2 regions of the Virgibacillus natechei genome follow, and region 1 is predicted to be linked to the other one. Evidence: riboswitches for the same ligand, from Rfam matches in the RefSeq annotation. Region 1 holds a riboswitch; the other holds the start of a gene.
What was found. Region 1 has a riboswitch for S-adenosylmethionine ahead of OLD84_RS13955 (O-acetylhomoserine aminocarboxypropyltransferase/cysteine synthase family protein). Riboswitches for the same ligand answer to the same signal wherever they lie in the genome.
Positions count from the first base shown of each region.

Region 2: linked by a shared signal. The riboswitch ahead of OLD84_RS15150 (acyl-CoA dehydrogenase family protein) and the one ahead of OLD84_RS13955 (O-acetylhomoserine aminocarboxypropyltransferase/cysteine synthase family protein) in region 1 are both predicted to bind S-adenosylmethionine.

Region 1 is NZ_CP110224.1:2,697,422-2,705,422, forward strand. It holds gene OLD84_RS13945 (alanine/glycine:cation symporter family protein) at 1-357, shown strand, start outside; gene OLD84_RS13950 (arsenic resistance protein) at 596-1,552, shown strand; gene OLD84_RS13955 (O-acetylhomoserine aminocarboxypropyltransferase/cysteine synthase family protein) at 1,662-2,954, opposite strand; SAM riboswitch class I at 3,085-3,195, opposite strand; gene ilvA (threonine ammonia-lyase) at 3,270-4,214, opposite strand; gene leuD (3-isopropylmalate dehydratase small subunit) at 4,329-4,919, opposite strand; gene leuC (3-isopropylmalate dehydratase large subunit) at 4,932-6,338, opposite strand; gene leuB (3-isopropylmalate dehydrogenase) at 6,358-7,464, opposite strand; gene OLD84_RS13980 (2-isopropylmalate synthase) at 7,625-8,001, opposite strand, start outside.
Region 2 is NZ_CP110224.1:2,961,953-2,969,953, reverse strand. It holds gene OLD84_RS15175 (Zn-dependent hydrolase) at 1-405, shown strand, start outside; gene OLD84_RS15170 (methionine ABC transporter permease) at 781-1,446, opposite strand; gene OLD84_RS15165 (methionine ABC transporter ATP-binding protein) at 1,443-2,498, opposite strand; gene OLD84_RS15160 (MetQ/NlpA family ABC transporter substrate-binding protein) at 2,499-3,332, opposite strand; SAM riboswitch class I at 3,824-3,930, opposite strand; gene OLD84_RS15155 (DoxX family protein) at 4,234-4,638, opposite strand; SAM riboswitch class I at 5,002-5,113, shown strand; gene OLD84_RS15150 (acyl-CoA dehydrogenase family protein) at 5,408-6,616, shown strand; gene OLD84_RS15145 (LLM class flavin-dependent oxidoreductase) at 6,684-8,001, shown strand, end outside.

The sequences.
Region 1 (8,001 bases):
GCTGCACTCACCGCACAGTCTTTTGATGCGTTACTTCCCGCAGGTGGTGACATTGTCGTTGCCGTTACACTATTATTCTTTATTTTCTCCACCATTGTAGGCTGGGCTTATTTTGGAGAAAAGTGTTTTACGTATCTGGTTGGCGATAACTTAACCACCCTTTATCGAGTTATCTTCGTCTTGGCGATCATTCCTGGAGCAACCCTGTCTCTAGACACGGTATGGAACTTAGGAGACATTTTTAATGGATTAATGGCGATCCCGAACTTGGTCGGTCTATTACTCTTATCTGGGGTTGTTGTGAAAGAGACGAAACGATTTAATGAGTTACGCGTCTATGAGAGACAGGAAGGTTAGACAATAAGATGAGAGCGTCTTGATCCTAATATGATCGAGGCGCTCTCTTCTTATATCGGGTTTATCGACTAAGTTCTACATACATGAAAACGCCCTTATTGAAGTTTCCACGCTTCAACTATTCCCATATTACAGAAAAACTTAATTGGAGATAAATATGATGCAAGCATTAATTGATGATTTATATTATACTAAACTGTAACGAAGATTAGTCCTACCAGAGAAAAGAGATTGATTTATGAGAGCCTTAGAGAAACTACAAACCATTATCATACTATTCGCTGTTGGTTTAGGTTTTTTATTGGGACAGGTAGACATAATTGAACAATATGCCGAGAATTTCGTTATTCCGTTTCTATTCTTGATGCTATATGGATTATTTTTAACGATTCCATTGCAACAATTAAAGAAGGCCTTTTCAAATATTAAATTCCTTGGATCCAGCACGATCATTAATTTTATATGGACCCCCATTTTAGCTTGGAGCTTAGGAGCAGTATTCCTAGCTGATTATCCAGCTTTATGGATCGGTTTCATTATGCTTATGGTAACTCCTTGTACAGACTGGTATCTCGTGTTTACTGGTATAGCAAAAGGAAATGTATCGCTTTCTACATCGGTTTTACCGATTAATTTAATTCTACAGGTAGTGTTTCTGCCAGTATATTTACTCCTATTTGCTGGAACCATTGAAACAATAGCCGTATCAACGCTTGTAGAGAGCATATTGATTGTATTGGTTATTCCTTTTATACTGGCGCACCTTACGCGATTCTTATTAAGAAGAAGAGAATCTGTTTTAAACAACAAGATTATTCCCTTTTTCGGTAATGCTCAAATTTTCTTTTTAGCCCTGGCCATTATGGCAATGTTTGCTTCCCAAGGTTCTTACTTACTTGAAAACCTAGAAGTCATTTACATTTTAATTATACCCATTTTGATGTTTTTTGTTATTAACTACTTGATAGGGCGCTTGGTTGCTACGTTTTTAAATTTTTCTTATGAAGATTCAGTAAGCTTAAGTATGACGATTGTTGCCAGAAATTCACCAGTCGCCTTGGCTATAGCTGTAACAGCATTTCCAGATCAGCCTCTCATTGCCCTGGCTTTGGTTATAGGACCTTTGATTGAATTACCCGTACTTGCCATTGTCTCCCAAATACTGCTTCTAAAAAGAAGAAAGAGTAAAAAGTAAAGGTTACCCTATCGTTAGGATAACCTTTACTTTTCACTCCAACTTGATTCCATTTCTGGAACAAGAGATTGAATTGGTACTCCATATTTCATTCTACAATTTCTCGAATTTAACTTTTCCTCAGCGCCTGATCGATATCAGCTTTAATATCCGCTGCGTCCTCCAGCCCGATCGATAGTCGAATTTGCTCTGGCGTAACGCCAGCAGCGAGCTGTTCATCCGGTGATAATCTCGCGTGCGATGTCGTAGCGGGATGAAGGACGAGTGTTTTTGAATCGCCAACATTTGCGACATGGGATAACAGCTTCACGGAATTTATAAAGGTTTTCGCAGATTCGAGCCCGCCTTTAATTCCAATTGTAAAAATGGATCCTGCACCTTTTGGTAAATAGGTTTGGGCCATTTCGTATTGTGGGTCACCTTTTAATGTTGGATAATTCACCCATTCTACTTGCTCATGCCCGTCCAAGTATTCGGCTATCTGCTGTGCATTTGTCACATGCTGCTTCATGCGTAGTGGCAGTGATTCAAGACCTTGAATAAATAACCAGCTGTTGAATGGAGAAATGGTTACACCTAGATCATGCCCTAGTGTAAATCGAGCTTTGGCAATAAATGCATTTTCTTTAGCGAGTCTTACAAAAGATTGATCATCTAAAGAGGCCTTTGATTCCGTGAATTCCGGGAATTTGCCATTATCCCATGGAAATTTTCCAGAATCCACAATAACTCCCCCGATGGATGAGCCATGCCCGCCGATAAATTTAGTCGTCGAATGCACCACAATATCTGCACCAAATTCGATAGGTTTCTGTAAATATGGCGTTGTAAATGTAGAGTCCACTACCAATGGTAAATGATGTTCATGTGCGAGGTTACTAAGTCTGCTAATATCAGCAATTTCCAAGCTTGGATTCCCGATCGTTTCCGTAAAAATAGCTTTTGTTTTATCGTTAATTGCTCCAGCTATTCCTTCAAAATCTGTACCATCGACAAAGTGAACCGTTACCCCGAAGCGCTGAAACGTTTCCGAAAAAAGACTGAACGTACCCCCATATAAAGCATTGGTAGCTACAATTTCGTCACCTGCCTTTGCAAGGGTTAACAACGCAACCACAATAGCTGCTTGTCCGGATGAAACAGCAAATGCCCCCACTCCTCCTTCCAATTGTGCAATCCTATTTTCAAATACGTTATTCGTCGGATTTGCATTTCTCGAATAGATATATCCATTTCCCTGCATTTTGAAAAGCGAAGCTGCTTGATCTGTATCTTCAAATACGTAAGATGTCGTTTGATAGATCGGTACAGCTCTGGAACGAACTGATTCGTCAACATCATGCCCACCGTGCTGTGCTATTGTATCAAAATTCAAATTTCCTTTTGCGTGTTCATTTGTCATTTTGTCATGCCCCTTTTCTCCAATTCACAATAATGATCCCAAAGCTTTTAATTTGACTGTTTTCTAATTGTGAACACTAAAAAAACCTCTTCCAATGGGGAAGAGGTTTTTTAAAATTAAACGACACTCTCCCTCATCTTTCAAGCCAATACTGCTTGCTGGAAGTGGCACCATTTCACTATTTAGTAACGGTTGCCGCAGGATCATAGGACCAGGTTCCTCCCCCGACTCTTTATAAGGAATATTGCTATTAAGTTTTATATTGGTAATACGTTATCTCATTCTGAAGACTATCAAGAAAGAATATTTGATTGTTTAAGCAGAGTCATGCAATTTCTCAGCCAGGCGCTGGATTTTTGGTAAATCACTAATATCCATATTACCGCCACTTACAATGACGCCGCAATGCGCTGAATTAATTTGTCCGCTATTAGCGAATAATGCGGCTAACGCTGCAGCTCCTGCACCTTCCATCAATGTTTTATTTCTTTCAAGCATATAAACGAGTGCAGAAGCGATCTCTGCATCTGAAACGGTTATCATATCATCTACGTATTCACGTATGAGTGGCAACGTATTTTTACCAGGCTGTTTTACCGCGATGCCTTCTGCAATTGTAGAAACGGACTTCTTGTTCACTGCATCATGGTGATAACTGTCATGCATAGCAGACGCCCCGCTCGCCTGAACACCAATAACCTTTATAGCAGGATTTATATACTTAGCAGCAACTGCTATTCCACTAATAAGGCCCCCACCGCCAACGGGCACGATAATGGTGTCGAGTCGAGGTTCTTGGTGCAACATCTCCATGACAAGTGTACCTTGACCGGCCATCACATCATAATCGTCAAACGGGTGAATATAAACAGCACCTGTTTGCATTTGTCTTTTCAATGAAGCTTCATAGGCTTCCTGGAATGAATCGCCAGTAAGCACAACTTCAGCACCATAGTTTCGTGTGGCATTGACCTTTGCAAGGGGGGTACGTTCTGGCATGAAGATAGTTGCATGTGCGCCTAATTTGGCTGCAGCATGAGCAACCCCTTGCGCATGATTTCCAGCTGAAGCAGTGACAACACCTTTCTTCAATTGATCATCCGTTAATTGCATGAGCTTAAAACTAGCACCTCTAAATTTAAACGCTCCCGTTTTTTGTTGATTCTCCATTTTAAAATAAACGTTTTTGTCGAGTAATTCATCTGTGGTTGTTGATGTTAGTAATGGTGTACGGTGAACGATGGGTGACAGACGTTCCATCGCGGTATCAACCTTCTCACCTGTTAAGCAATCCCCAATGATTCCACACTCCTCATTAATTTGTATACTTTGTTTCCATGATGCTAATGCAAGCTCGAATACACCCCGTGGATCTTAGGATGACCCATGAGCTATCTCATAAGCCTCAATCTTATCCTCTAGCTTTAATGTTAAAGCTATTTCATCTAATCCATTCATTAGCTTTTCCTTGTGAAAGGCCGGGATATCAAAATGTACTTCATTTTGATCTGCATCAATAATGACTTGAGCTTCCAGATCGACATCTAATACCAATGTTGAATTCTCCGCCTGTTCCATCCATTGATTTACCTGCGTCTCATTCATTTGAACTGGAATAATCCCATTTTTTAATGCATTGTTATAAAATATATCAGCAAAGCTCGATGCTATAATAACACGAAACCCGTAATCCAACAATGCCCAGGGTGCATGTTCCCTAGAAGAACCGCAGCCAAAGTTCTCACCCGCTATTAAAATAGACGCTGTTTGATAAGCAGGTTTATTTAATCCGAACTCTGCTCGCTTATTCCCATCATCATCAAACCGCCAATGATAAAAAAGGAATTGACCAAATCCAGTTCGCTCTATTCGTTTTAAAAATTGCTTTGGAATAATTTGATCCGTATCTATATTTGTTCGGTTCAATGGGTATACCAATCCTTTATGTTCCTGAATAGCTTCCATTACATGCACCTCCTAATTCGCTATGCCCACAAATTTTCGAACATCCACAAAATGCCCTTCTATAGCAGCTGCTGCAGCCATTTCTGGACTAACTAAATGCGTACGGGCACCGTTCCCTTGTCTTCCCTCAAAATTCCGATTAGATGTTGACGCACATCTGCCACCTGGTGGAATAATATCATCATTCATTCCTAGGCACATACTGCAACCAGATTCCCGCCATTCAAAGCCTGCCTGTTTAAAAATAGTGTCCAGCCCTAGTTTTTCTGCTTCCAATTTAACGCTGAAGGATCCTGGTACAACGATCGCTTTCACATTTGTGTTTACTTGTTTTCCTTTAACAATGGATGCAGCCTTTTGCAGATCGCTTACACGGGAATTGGTACATGACCCAATAAACACATGGTCAATATCAATGTCTGTTATCGGTTGATTTTCTTCCAGTCCCATATACGTTAGGGCTCGCTCGACATCTTCCCTATGATCAACTTCATTTAGATTTGGTGTCTTGCCACTAACTGGGACACACATACTAGGGTTGGTTCCCCATGAAACTTGTGGTTCAATCTCTTCTGCATTAATTGTTACGGTCTTATCATAGGTAGCACCTTCATCGGTAGCCAGCTCCAACCACTCGTCGGCTACTTCTGTAAATGCCTCACCCTCTGGTACATATTCTTTTCCTTTTAAATAATCAATCGTTGTTTGATCCGGACTGATTAAGCCAGCCCGGGCACCTGCTTCGATGGACATATTACATATTGTCATACGTTCTTCCATAGATAATTTTCGAATCGCATCACCTGTGTATTCCATCACATAGCCGGAACCAAAACGAACGCCAAATTTAGCAATGATAGCCAATATTAAGTCTTTTGCTGTCACCCCAGGTCCTAAATCACCTTCCACCTGTACATTTAACGTTTTAGGTTGTTCCTGTTGCAAGGTCTGGGTCGCTAGTACATGTTCCACTTCACTAGTACCGATTCCAAAAGCCAACGCCCCAAATGCACCATGTGTTGACGTATGACTATCTCCACAGACAATAGTTTTTCCAGGCTGCGTCAATCCGAGCTGTGGCCCGATCACATGAACAATCCCTTGATCCGGGTGCATCATATCTGCTAGCGGAATTTCATGTTCTTCACAGTTATCCCGCAATGTTTCCATTTGTTTTTTGGCGATTTGGTCTTTGATGACATCCCTATTTTTTGTTGGGACATTGTGATCCATCGTAGCAAAGGTTAAATCCGGCCTTCGTACTTTTCTATTATTCAGTCGCAACCCTTCAAATGCTTGAGGAGAAGTCACTTCGTGAACCAAATGCAGATCAATATACATGAGATCCGGTTTACCACTTTCTTCATATACTACATGTTTATTCCATATTTTATGAACAATCGTTTCAGGTTTCGACACCGCTATCTCCCCCCTCTATTTAGGCATACATCGTACCTATTTGCTCGCACACACTATTTGTTGTTAAGTTATCTATCACCATTTCAGTCATTTCCTTTGTACCAACTTCTTGGCCACCCTTCATATGCAAGTCAGGGGTGTGGTATCCTTGCTCTAAGCATTGACTAACAGCTTCTTCAATTTCTAATGCTTCCTTTTCTAGGCCGAATGAGTGTCTAAGCATTAATGCAGCTGATAATATCATCCCTAATGGATTAGCAATTCCTTTTCCAGCAATATCAGGTGCAGATCCATGAACGGGCTCATAAAGTCCAACACCATCTGATCGTATACTCGCCGACGGTAACATTCCAAGTGAGCCTGTTAACACAGATGCCTCATCGCTTAAGATGTCACCAAATAAATTTTCGGTAACGAGTACATCAAATTGATCAGGTTGCGTTATTAGTTTCATTGCAGCTGCGTCAACGAGCAAATGCTCAACAGTTACATCCGGATAATCTTTGCTTTTTTCATCAACGATTTCACGCCACATTCGACTGGATTCGAGCACGTTCGCTTTATCAACAGACGTTAAATGATTATTTCTTAATTGCGCACTTTGGAAAGCTTTATCAATAATTCGCTCCATTTCATTCCGTTGATAATACAACGTATCAACTACAACTTCGCCATCCTCACGTCGCTCGCTAGGCTTTCCAAAATAAAGTCCACCTGTTAGCTCTCGTATAATTAAGATATCACTTCCCTTAATCACTTCCTCTTTTAATGGAGAAGCATCAAGTAAAGGACTAAAACCTTTAACAGGGCGCAGGTTGGCAAATAATCCAAGTGTCTTCCGAATCCCAAGCAACCCTTTTTCAGGCCTTAAGTATGCTGGTAGAGAATCCCATTTCTCCCCACCAACAGCTCCTAGTAAAATCGCATCCGCATGTTGACATGCTTTAATCGTATCTTCAGGCAACGGTGTGCCAGACTGATCGATCGCGTCCCCACCAATCTCATGCTGATGAAATGTAAAGCTATGACCAAATTCGCTGGAAATCGTATTTAATACTCGTTTTGCCGATTCCATAATTTCTTTTCCAACACCATCGCCTGGAAGCAGAATAATTTGTTTATCCATAATCTCCCCATCCCATCCGTTTTATTATTTTGTCTCTTTAACGTCCACCGGCTAAGGTTGCGACGTCCTGGGACTGCGATTACTCGCCCCACCGAAAACATTGTCGCAACGCCGGTCCTAGCACGTCCTGGGCGTCGAAAAACCCCAACTGAATGGAGTTTTACTTTATAACTTCTTTCTTCGTAATTGTCGAATTTTGTTGGACGATATAACGATTCACGGCATTTAAAAACGCATTTGCGGAGGCTTCTATCACATCTTGAGCAGTGCCTCTTCCGTTTACTTTTTCTCCATTTACCACAAGCTGTACATGTGATTCTGCGAGTGCATCTTTTCCACCGCCAACAGAGTTAAGAGAGTAATCTACTAATTGCAAATCCTCTTCAATTAGCGCATCCAGCGTTTTGTACAATGCCTCTACACTACCCTCACCTGTATAGGCAGTTTCAACTGTATTTCCTTCAGGGGTTTTCAAGCGCACTGTAGCTGTCGGGATATTCGCTGTTCCATATTGTACTTGGAACATTTCCAATTGGT
Region 2 (8,001 bases), 260 kb from region 1:
GTTATACCAGATAACGTTTACTTCACAGTAGATATTCGTTCGGGTAAGGCGGAAAAGGTCTTGAACGTGGTTAATAAGGTGAAAGAATTAGTCGCTTCCTATAATGGAAATGGTATTCAAACGTCCGTAGAACAATCATTATATATCGAGCCAAAAGCCTTAAATCCAGCTATTCGTTCCTTGCTTGCAGAAGTAAGTGATGATTTGGATGTTCCTCATTCTACGATGAAAAGTGGGGCTGGCCACGATGCAATGGTCCTGTCCGATGTTACGGATGTGGGACTAATTTTGGTGCCAAGTAAAGATGGGATCAGCCATTCCCCAGACGAATTCACAAGTACAGAAGATTTAGCCCGTGGTGCTACGGTATTATATGAAGCAGCGAAGAAATTGACAGAGGAGTAAGGTTTAGACCGAGGACGCAGAGCAGGTACCTTATCCTGATTGAGCAAGGTGGTGGTGGGTCTATTGTTAATATTTCTTCTGTAAGCGGGTTCCGCCCTCAACCAAATAATACCGCATATGTTGCGCTGGACAGGCTGAGGAAATCGCTGAAGCCAGCCTTTGTTTAGCACTTAAAAGATATAAACGTACAAAAAGGAACCACTCTATGGCCTAGCCAAGCATTAGAGTGATTCCTACGTACAATATGATCTGCGCCCTTAAACTGAATACCATTCGGTTTTTTTAGGATATGATTTTCTACTTATCGTATACCCCTTTTGCTTTAACCGGCTGTACATACAAAGCTGCATTCACTCCCACTGAATGAAGTTTTAATTATGCCGTTTTCTTCATTTTCTTTGCAGCATAATTTCCAAGGGTTTGAACAATTTGAACGAGTACAATTAAAATGATAACTGTACCGAACATGACGGGTAAATCCCATTGTTGATAGCCATACCTAAGAGCTAGGTCACCGAGTCCTCCTGCTCCAATTACCCCTGCCATGGCTGTAGCACCAATTAAACCAATGAGGGCAATTGTCATACAAAGTAAAATTCCAGGTCGTGCTTCTCTTATGATTATACGAGTGACAATTTGTGTACGGGAAGCGCCCATCCCCCGATAAGCTTCAATAATACCATGATCTACTTCAAGTAGCGTTGTTTCAATAAGTCTAGCAATATATGGAGCGATGTAAACAATAAGAGGGACAATTGCTCCCTGAATTCCGATGGATGTGCCTACAATCAATTCGGTAAATGGAATAATAGCTAGCATTAGGATAATAAATGGAACCGACCGAATGATATTAATAATTGTATTTAAAATATGAAACAACCATTTGTTTGGACTAAGGTGATTAGGCCTTGTTATGACAAGTAGAACGCCTAACGGTATACCAATAATTGTTGCAATAACAAGTGGAATGATTACCATTAGGGTTGTTTCATATAAAGACAACGAAAATAACGTGATCAGTTCATCCGATCGATTCATCATTGTAATACCCCCTCACGTTTTTGATTTTGATTAATTTCCAAACTTACTTCGGCATGGTATACCGTGTCGTTTAAATAAGTTATTGCTTGCTTCATCTGGTCATAATCCCCAGAAATATGAACCATTAAAATCCCTAATGGAATCCCTTTTAAATAATTAATTGAACCATGTACAATATTTGTGACGACTGAATACTTAGATGAAATGACATGAAGGACAGGATCTAAAGCTGAATCGCCTCGGAAAGCTAAACGTAAAATATAGGAATGACCAAATCCCTGTAAATTCTCCATCATTTCTTCAGTGATCGTATCGTCATACAGATTCCGCAAAAAGTTTTTCGTGGTTACTTGTTGAGGATGGCTAAAAATATCAAGAACAGATCCTTGCTCAATCACTTCCCCTTTATCCATAACAGCCACACGATCACACGTTTTTTTGATGACCTCCATTTCATGTGTTATAAGAACGATAGTTAAACCTAGCTTTTTATTAATACTTAATAACAATTCTAGAATCGAATCAGTCGTTTGCGGATCCAAAGCAGAAGTTGCTTCATCACATAATAGGATTTCCGGGTCCATCGCTAAAGCTCGAGCGATACCAACTCGTTGTTTTTGTCCACCAGATAATTGGGCAGGGTATTGCTTTGATTTATCATCTAATCCGACAAGAGCAAGTAACTCTTCCACTTTTTGTTGTATTTCCTTCTTCGGCACGCGATTCATACGAAGAATTTCGGCTACGTTATCAAACACATTATAAGAAGAAAGTAGGTTAAACTGTTGAAAGATGATACCAATCTTTTTCCTCGTGTTTCCCAATTCCTTTTCATTTAATCTTAAAAGATTTTTACCATTAATATTTACCTCGCCACTAGTTGGCTTTTCAAGAAGGTTGACCATCCGGAGCAACGTGCTTTTTCCTGCTCCACTAAAGCCAATCACTCCAAAAATTTCCCCTTTTCCTACATGAATATTTATATTTTTTACTGCTTCAATTTCTGTTTTTCCAACTCCAAAGCTCTTGTTTATATTTTTTAACTCAATCATTTACATCCCCTCCTCATCAAGTTGAAATGGATCATCAGTTAGGGTAATGGCATCCTTGTACCTTTCTTCAATAAATTGTTTTACTGCATCGGAATGGTATAATTCTGTTATTCTTTTATAATCTGGATTGTCCTTATCTTTTTCTTTTGCAGCTACGACCATTGGAAACTCATTCCCACTCTCTAAATAGATAGCTTCTTCCGTTGGATCCAGGCCTTGATCAATGACATATGAATTACTTACTAGACCTGCATCAATGCTACTAAGGGTACGTACCATTAAGGGACCCTCTATTTCCTTAAATGTGAGGTTCTTGGGATTTGCTTCAATATCCTGTAATGTTAATAAACCATCAGTACGCTTTACCTTAATTAATCCAGCTTCTTCATAGAGCAGCAAAGATCGCCATTGATTTATAGGGTCATTTACTATCCCTAATGTAGCATCATCTGGAATTTCATCGACATGTTTATGCTTTTCAGAGTGAATACCAAACGAACTATAATAAGTTGAGCCTAATGCTACGAAAGGTGCTGTATGGTCTTTTACATATTGTCCTAAAAATTGCTTTGTTTGGAACATATTCAAATCTATTTCTTCATTATCAAGAGAGCGATTTGGTGTAATCCAATCGTTAAAGGTTATAACTTCCAGATTAATCCCTTCTTTTTTAGCTTCATCTTTCACAATATTGGTAACCGCCTCTGGAACGCCTCCAGTAACGCCAATTTTTATTGTTTGTTCTTCCTTGTTTCCGGATGCTTCTGAACTCGCGCAGCCAGTAATGAATGAAAGGATAAGTAATATAACTATCATTAATAACTTTTTGTTCATTTTTACACTCCTTTACGTTTCCCTTTTGATATTTTTTAGTGAGTGGAATTGGTTATCTCACATTCTCTTATAGTTGCATTTAAACATTTGTCTTAATGCAACGTTTGGATAATCTAAGTCGAGGTGGCCCCTGAGTGTATTTCCTTCATAGTCTGTTCGGAAAAGACCACGGTTTTGCAATTTAGGGGCGACATGGTGAAAATGATCCTAAGTGCATTTGCCTCTTCCTCATTAAACGATACCAAGATAGATAGTTAGAATTTGTATAGATTTACTACTTTTCATGGGTACAATCCTTTCTTATTCCAAGCCCTGTTCAAACTACTTTCAACCCAGACATAGTTATAAGTGATTTTTTAAAAGTATTAAATAGATCTGATTACTTGGTTTTAGGTTTATGTATGTCTAGGTGTATGTGATAACTCATTCAAATCTGAACCTAAAAAACCCCCTTTTCCATAAGAGAAAAGAGGGGTGAATACACGGCTCCACTCTTATCTCCCAAAAATAATTTTGCTGGAATTAGCACCTTTTCGACTTTCGTCAATGGTTGCTGAAGTGTCATTGGGCCAGAACCCTCGACTTCTCTGGATAAGAATTATTAAGTTGTTACTCATGTTAATACTAATAATTGGTATTGTCAACACACTTTTCAGAATATAGGTAAAAATAAATTTAGAATGAGCAGGATTACATCGTTCCACTGCTATTCGGGAAGTCATTCCTCCTAAAGTCGCGTCTGGACAAGGATCTACGGGGGGAATAATACGTATTTATTAAGTTCTTTGTTTAACTGGGACTTTATTGTGTGCCTGTCATGGGTGCATCTTAAAGTCTGTACCCATAACAGGCACACAATAAAAAGGGAACAAACGATAAAATCATTTGTTCCCTTAATCATTTAATTTTCTATTGAACGGGATAATTTGTTATCCAATGCTAGAGAAAACCGATCACTCAATAGGAAATAAATCGATATGGATAGTAGAATAAGGTCAAGTTCAAATCCTGGTAATTCTTCGTTTCCTAACAGTCCACCAGGTAAATTTGCAAATAAAATCGCTCCCAGCATAATAACTGTAAATAATCCGGCAACGATTCGTGTACCAATTCCAAGAATCATGGCGATCCCGCCGAGTAGTTCGATAACCGCAACCACATAAGCAAGGAATCCAGGAACGCCAAGACTATCAAAGAATCCTGCCGTATTAGCTATCCCCCCTTGAAATTTATCCAGGCCGTGCGCGAAGAAAATAAAACCAAAAACGACCCGTAAAATAGCTTGACCAATTTCACTTTTTGTCATGTTTTTATTGCCCCTTTCCTTATAATTACTTTACGATACTTAGTGTAAATTAATTAGTGATTAGGGTCAAGAAATCAGATAAGAATAGATGGGTTAATTGTTAAATATTGCATCATGAGGAGATTGCGGGTAAATATTGAAGAAGCTCATAATTGGAGCCATAGTGCGAGGGTTCTCGTGCTTCCTTTTGCAAAGCAGTCCTGTGGTTAGAAATTTCTACAGGACTTCTTGTTGTTTATAAAACCTACTCCGATCATCATTTACATCAATTATCCCGACTAAACAAATCAACTTACTAGAAAAAAGGTGTTGACAATGAAAATCGTTGAACCTATAATGAAACACAATTAAATATTTTAAATATTCTTATTCAGAGAAGTCGAGGGAATTGGCCCGTTGACGCTTCAGCAACCTCTGACTTTGTCAGAAAGGTGCTACATCCAGCAAGAAAATTTATTTTCTTGAGAAATAAGAGCGGAGTAGAACATGCAACCCTCTTTTCTCAAGCTATTAGAAAAGGGGGTTTTCTTATTGGAGCTACTATTTCATTGATGACTATAAGCTAAAGCGCCAAACAAGCAAAGAACCATTGAAGCGGTCGCTAAATGAGCTGGCGTCGGTGGTGTTGTCGTGTTGCAGTTGGGTAACCGGAAAAAGTAGCTGATACGAGGGGCAATGGATCAATAAAGCTAGTGTAGATGGTTTTAACATCATGTACGCTGCGAAAGGCCAGATACTTTTTTCAATAAGATATAAAGGAGGATTACAAATGAGTAATTCATCGGTAGTGACAGGAGAAAAGGAAGAAAATGTAACTGTTCCGGATATTCATTCGAAAGCCTTTGATCAACTAATAAGTGATATTGCGGCTGATTTTAAAAAGAGGAGCAACGAGGAAGGGAGACAACATCCTTTTAAAGGCGTCCAATTAATAAAAGAATTTCGCCTCGGTGCCATTCGATTGCCGAAAAACGCTGGAGGGGCTGGGTCATCCTTTGTAGATTTATTTACGGCAGTGATTAGAATTGCGGAAGCTGACCCAGATGTCGCGCATATTATCCGTGCGCATTTCATGACGGTAGAAAGTTTATTACAATCGCCGGAGACACCGCTTCGAAAGAAAATAGTAGAAGCGGTAGGTAATGGTGCAATTATAGGCAACGCATATACGGAAAACTCGAAACATCAAGCTGGAGGTTACGAATATGATACGAAGCTTACCAAAGAAGGAGATCACTACTTATTAAATGGGGAAAAAATCTTCACAACCGGTACCTATTATTCAGATTATACAGAAGTTAAAGCCATGCTTCATGGTTCACCAACTTTATTAATTGTACCAGTTTCTAGAGAAGGGGTAACCGTACTGGATGATTGGGATGGAATTGGTCAAAAAATGACAGGCAGCGGAACAACCATTTTCGAAAATGTCGTGGTTGAGGCAAATGAAACCTTTACGGATCGCCAGAAAAAAGGGCAATATGCTCCTGTGCCGCATCTTTACCTGCAAGCGATTATTGCGGGTATAGTAAGAAACATTGTCACCGATGCAACGGATTTAATCCATAAAAGAAAACGTTCTTTTTTTCACGGCAATACCAATGATTTGAAGCAGGATGTTCAGCTACAGCAAGTCGTTGGTCAATTATCAAGCTTTGCTTTTGCGGCGGAAGCAATGGTACTAGCGGCAGCAAAAAGTGTAGATGATGCAAGTGAATATCCGGATAGTGCTGCAGAACATAACGCAGCCTTAAGGGGATCTCAAGTAAAAGTAGCGATTGAGGAATTGGCATTTAAAGCGGCAACTTTACTATTTGAAGTTGGTGGTGCTTCTGCCACGATACAATCTGCTAACTTAGATCGTCATTGGCGTAATATTCGTACACTAGCTTCTCATAATCCAACGCTATATAAAGCAAGGGCCATAGGGGATTATTATATCAACAATGAGTTATTACCTGATTCAGCCTATTTTTAATTCTTTTTCTAGAAGGAATACAAGGGATATGCGAAGAAAAATTATTTGAAAAGGGAGCGTAATCAATATGGGAAATACATTGTCATTAACAGCATTTGTTATGAATACAGCTTCACATATTACTCATGGTACATGGAAACAACCTGAGGGACAGCAAAGGGATTTTGGCCAATTGGAGTTATGGGTTTCCCTTGCAAAAAAGTTAGAAGAAGGGGGGTTTGATGCTCTCTTTTTGGCAGATGTGATTGGCTTGTATGGTGACTATGAGGGTGGATGGGATTTCCACGTTCGAAACGGGTTACAAATTCCAAGTAATGATCCGGTAGTATTAGCATCCGCATTAGCAGCGAATACCAATCGGCTTGGCCTTGCTGTCACAGCAAATAATTACCAACAGCCACCTTTCAGCTTTGCCAGACAACTATCAACGTTAGATCAGATTTCCAAAGGGCGGATTGCCTGGAATATTGTTACGGGCTCTTCAGATAATGGATTTAAAAATCTAGGTCACGATGGACTCGTTTCTCACGATGAACGGTATGATACCGTGGATGAATATGTAGATGTGTTATATAAATTATGGGAAGGTTCATGGGACGATGAAGCACTAAAAAAAGACCGGGAAACTGGAATTTACTCCGATCCAGAACATGTGCATAAAATTCATCATGAAGGCAAGCATTATCGCGTAGAAGGACCTCATCTCGTATCTCCTTCTCCGCAACGTACACCACTGCTTTTTCAAGCAGGTGCTTCTACAAGAGGAAAAGAATTTGCAGCAAAACATGCCGAAGCAGTTTTTATTGCAACACCAAATCCTGAAGTTGCGAAAGCATTAATTAATGAAATGACGGATATCGTAGCAAGAAACGGTCGCGCCAAAGAAGATATTCAATTTTTCCAAGGGCTTTCCTTTGTCATCGGGGATACGGAGGAAGAAGCATGGGAGAAGAGTAGGCAATTGGAGGAAGTGACGGATTTAAAGATGATGATTGCGCATATGGGAGGCGGTATGGGAATCGACTTTGGTGAGTGGGATCTAGATACACCGCTTGAAGATATAGAGACAGAAGGGGTTCGAAGTATGTTCAAGTGGGTAGCACAGGGAATTCCGGATAGAACGCCGACGCTGGCAGATTTAGCAGCGCATCACACGAAAAATACTCGTATCGTTGGAACACCGGAGCAAATTGCCGACGAGTTAGCCAAATGGTTAGATGCTGGGGTTTCAGGTATTAATGTAATGAATGCTTTTATTCCGAGTTCGTATACGGAATTTATTGATAAAGTGATACCTGTCTTGAGGGAGCGCGGTTTAGTAAAAGCGCATGATAATACAGCTCGGACGCTTCGTTCCAGATTATTTGGAAGGGATAAAGTCAATG